One region of the Pueribacillus sp. YX66 genome, then DNA from elsewhere that is predicted to be linked to it. Evidence: a T-box and tRNA genes for the amino acid it is inferred to sense, from the RefSeq annotation. Region 1 holds a T-box; the other holds one or more tRNA genes.
The links. A T-box is a leader RNA that pairs with one kind of tRNA and senses whether it is charged. The one in region 1 lies ahead of serS (serine--tRNA ligase), so its partner is inferred to be a tRNA-Ser.
Positions count from the first base shown of each region.

Region 1 (2,462 bases):
TGATGGCACTTGAACGTGTACCTGCAGACATTCGTGCTGCTGGTGGGGTGGCTCGCATGGCTGACCCGACAATTGTAGAAGAGGTTGTAAACGCCGTTTCGATTCCGGTAATGGCGAAAGTAAGAATTGGCCATATTGTTGAAGCAAGAGTACTTGAATCAATCGGCGTTGATTATATTGATGAGAGTGAAGTATTGACACCGGCTGATGAAGAATATCACTTAGAAAAACGCAGTTATGAAGTACCATTTGTATGCGGAGCACGAGATCTCGGTGAAGCGTTACGCCGTGTAGGTGAAGGTGCGTCAATGCTTCGTACAAAAGGAGAGCCGGGAACAGGCAACATTGTGGAAGCGGTACGACATATGCGTCTTGTTCAAAAGCAAGTTCGTCAAGTAGCTAACATGTCAAAAGATGAATTAATGACAGAAGCGAAAAATTTACAAGCTCCGTACGAACTTTTGTTACAAGTGAAAGAATTAGGACGTCTACCTGTTGTCAACTATGCAGCTGGCGGTGTAGCAACACCAGCTGATGCAGCGCTTATGATGGAAATTGGAGCGGACGGTGTGTTTGTCGGTTCAGGTATTTTTAAGTCGGATAATCCTGAACGTTTTGCGCGTGCGATTGTAAAAGCAACAGAGAATTATCAAGACTATGAGCTTATTACTGAGTTGTCTAAAGATTTAGGAGCAGCTATGAAAGGGATTGACATCGCTACGCTTGATCCGGCACAACGTATGCAAGAACGGGGATGGTAGTCCGGAGGGTAGAAATCAGAAGCCAAAGATCAGATGAATAAGAGAAAACGTTGATAGGAGCTAGTAGTATATCGGGCTTGTTCAGAAAGTCGGTGGTTGCTGTGAACCGATCAAACCGATGTGTGAATCCATCCTTGAGTGAAATGTTGAAAAAATGTAGGCATTTCCGGACAGAGGACCGTTATCCTTTGAAGTGGCAGATGAATACGTCTGCAAGTAGAGTGGCAACGCGGGAGGTAGGCTCTCGTCTCTTAAAAAAAGAGACGGGAGTTTTTTGTATTTTTTTAAAAAACTAGGAGGGTATAACATGCTTGACATTCGACGTTTACGTGAAAATTTTCAAGAAATAAAAGCTACGTTAGTCCATAGAGGAGAAGATTTAAGTGGGCTCGATCAATTTGAAGAGCTTGACCGTAAAAGACGTAATCTTATTCAAGAAACAGAAAGACTAAAGAAAGAACGAAACGAAGTATCAAAAAAAATTGCGGAATTAAAACGGGCAAAGAAAAATGCGGATGAATTTATTACAGAAATGCGCAATGTAGGGGATAAAATTAAAGCATTTGATGAAGAATTGCGTGAAGTTGAAGAAGCGTTGCAGCAATTGCTCTTACAAATTCCAAACGTGCCGCACGAAAGCGTCCCGATTGGAAAAGATGAAAATGAAAATGTTGAAGTGCGTAAATGGGGCAATGTTCGAAATTTCTCATTTGAGCCGAAGCCACATTGGGAGCTTGCAGCTGAATTAGACATTTTAGATTTTGAGCGAGCGGCAAAAGTAACCGGTAGCCGTTTTGTATTTTACAAAGGATTAGGTGCTAGACTTGAGCGGGCATTGCTGAATTTTATGATGGATTTGCATGCTGATGAACATGGTTATGAAGAGGTGCTTCCACCATATTTAGTGAACCGTATGAGTATGACCGGAACAGGCCAGTTGCCGAAATTTGAAGAAGATGCGTTCAAAATTCGTGAGGAAGATTACTTTTTAATTCCGACTGCAGAAGTACCGGTCACAAACATGCATCGGGACGAAATATTAGAAGCAGATGATTTACCGAAAGCATACACAGCATACAGTGCATGTTTCCGTTCTGAAGCAGGTGCAGCCGGACGAGATACACGAGGGCTTATTCGTCAGCATCAATTTAATAAAGTTGAACTTGTCCGGTTCGTAAAGCCAGAAGATTCGTATGCAGAGCTTGAAACGTTGACTGGACATGCGGAAAAAGTGTTACAATTATTGAAGCTGCCGTATCGCGTCATGAATATGTGTACAGGTGATTTAGGCTTTACAGCAGCAAAAAAGTATGACCTTGAAGTGTGGATTCCAAGCTATGGAACATACCGTGAAATTTCGTCATGCAGTAATTTTGAAGACTTCCAGGCGAGACGTGCAGGTATTCGCTTCCGTCGTGATCGAAACGGTCGTCCTGAATTTGTGCATACATTAAACGGTTCAGGGCTTGCAATCGGACGAACTGTCGCCGCCATTCTAGAAAATTATCAGCAAGAAAACGGTACAATTGAAATTCCAGAAGTGCTTCGTCCGTATATGGGCGGGAAAGAGAAAATTGATTAAGGCAGATACGAAGTCTGCCTTAATTTTAGTTTTTCCGAGTAATTAGCAGATGGTCAACCGTCTTAGCGACATAAGCCGAGGCATGAAAAAGGCTTGGACTAATGCTCGTGCAGTGGCGC
Region 1 covers NZ_JBEUEL010000030.1:3,021-5,482, reverse strand. Annotated here, with positions in the region: gene pdxS (pyridoxal 5'-phosphate synthase lyase subunit PdxS) at 1-761, shown strand, start outside; T-box leader at 803-1,016, shown strand; gene serS (serine--tRNA ligase) at 1,069-2,343, shown strand.

Region 2 (2,462 bases), on a different contig from region 1:
TTTTCATCCGCTCAACCATCGCTTGGTTCGAAATTTGTTTGAAATCGAAACGTTGACAGCGAGAAATGATCGTTGCTGGCAACTTATGCGGTTCTGTCGTAGCTAATATAAACATGACATGTCGTGGCGGTTCTTCAAGCGTTTTCAACAACGCATTAAACGCTTCCGTCGAAAGCATATGCACCTCATCAATGATATACACTTTCGTTATCGCTTGAGAAGGCGCATACTTTACTTTATCGCGAAGATCACGAATGTTATCAATACCACGGTGTGAGGCAGCGTCAATTTCGATTACATCAGGATTTGAACCGTCTGTTATACTCATGCAAACCGTACATTCATTGCACGGTTCTTTTACAGGTGCACTTTCACAGTTGATCGCTTTTGCAATAATTCTCGCAACTGTCGTTTTCCCCGTTCCACGTGGTCCAGTAAAAAGGTAGGCATGGGAAAGTTTCTCAAAAACGATCGCATTTTGCAATGTTTTCGTTACATGGTGCTGTCCAATTAAATCGTCAAAACGATTTGGTCGCCATACTCGATAAAGCGCTTGGTAACCCATTGCCATCCCCCTTACGAATTCCATCTTATTATACTTGTTTCCCTTTGTTTTTTCAAAATGAAAACTCACTCTGTAAAGAGTGAGTGAATGTTTATATTTTAAGCTGTCGCGCACCTTCCGTCGATAAATCCAGACTAAGCGTTACTCAAGCAGTTTGCTCGATTTAGGCAACCCCACGGCACACGAAAGGGCCCACTTACTGCTGCTTCCTTCCGGACCTGACAGGGTTCATGAGTTTCCGTTGCGTAGGACCCAAATGTCAACACCACTTACTTAAGTCAGACCTCAACCTGGCTAAACCTCTAGAAGGAGTTCAGCCTCGCTATAGCGGATTGCGAGTACAGGGCACCGCTACCTCCCCGCCTAGCACGACAAGTTTGTTAACAACGTTATTATACTGTAGTTCATTCTGGCGGAGGCGAGAGGATTTGAACCCCCGCGACGCATACACGTCCTAACTGATTTCGAGTCAGTCCCCTTCAGCCGGACTTGGGTACGCCTCCATAGAGATAACGCCCGCACAACTGCTTCGCTTTTCTAGCGATTCAGCCGCAGCTTATAGTATACCAAAACCTAAAGACATGAACAAGTTTTTCTTATTTCCAAATTATGGGGTTTTTCTTACTCATATTTTTTGATTCACGTAACTTATGAAAAAAATGACGCAACAAATCACTACATTCTAGTTCTCGAACACCTGAAACAACTTCCGAACGGTGGTTAAATCGTTCTTCCATAAGTAAATTCATTAAACTTCCTGCACAGCCACCTTTTGGATCGCGAGCACCGAACACGACGCGGTCTACACGCGACATAACAATCGCCCCTGCACACATTACACATGGCTCTAGCGTGACGAACAACGTGCAATCTGTAAGTCGCCACGTGTTCAGCTTACGACACGCCTCATCAATGGCTAATAGCTCTGCATGGGCGACTGCACGTTGCGCAGTTTCACGTAAATTATGTGCTGTACTAATTACAACATCATCTTTTACAATGACAGCCCCTATTGGTACTTCACCTAATGCTTCTGCTTTTTTTGCTTGTTCAATCGCATAAGCCATCCAATATTCGTCACTTTTTTCGACCATGTCATAACACCCCAGGCTTCATCTATTATCCGTTAATTATATCCTTTTTCTCGAAAATTAGAAAGCAGTTCATCAGTTCAGCACAGCCGGTCATCACATGAAGCTTATACTCGTTTTCGCACAACAAAATTGTCTCGAACGAGCAACCAATTTTGCGGAAATTCTCTCCCTAACACCCAATAAAAAAATCCACGAATGCCTAGCTCTTTTACTAAATTAAACTTCGCCTGAATGCTCCGTGCATCCTCGAACCAAACGACATGCTGTCGCCCTTGTGAATCTGTATAATAAAAAAACGGTGCTTGTGAAGTTGTATCGTATTGAATGCTTACATTATGTTGAACAGCAAGCATAATCGCTTGTTGCGGACTGATTGAGCGAGCAAATGGTCCTCCTTCAACATATGGCAACGTCCAATCATAGCCATAAAGAGGTATGCCCATCATTATTTTATCCCTCGGTACGACAGAAATAGCGTAGTCCATCACTTTGCGCACTTCATTTAGCGGTGACACAGCCATCGGCGGTCCACCTGACCACCCCCATTCATACGTCATAAAAAAAATAAAATCGGCAATTTGACCATGAGCGGCGTAATCATGCCCTTCATAAAGAACACCTTGTTGTTCACCGCTTATTTTAGGTGCAAGTGCTGTAGATAGAAAAAAATTATATTCTTTTAACCGGTTGCGGGCTTTTTGTAAAAATCGATTATATGCTTCGCGATTTTGTCCTCCAACATATTCAATATCAAAATCAATTCCTAAATATCCTTTCTCTTGCATAATTTCAATTGCTTCATC
Region 2 covers NZ_JBEUEL010000016.1:53,751-56,212, forward strand. Annotated here, with positions in the region: gene dnaX (DNA polymerase III subunit gamma/tau) at 1-565, opposite strand, end outside; RNA gene ffs (signal recognition particle sRNA large type) at 672-937, opposite strand; tRNA gene ABU914_RS08980 (tRNA-Ser) at 976-1,068, opposite strand; gene tadA (tRNA adenosine(34) deaminase TadA) at 1,162-1,659, opposite strand; gene ABU914_RS08990 (glycoside hydrolase family 18 protein) at 1,764-2,462, opposite strand, start outside.
Region 2: it encodes a tRNA-Ser, which carries the amino acid that the T-box ahead of serS (serine--tRNA ligase) is inferred to sense. The anticodon was not compared.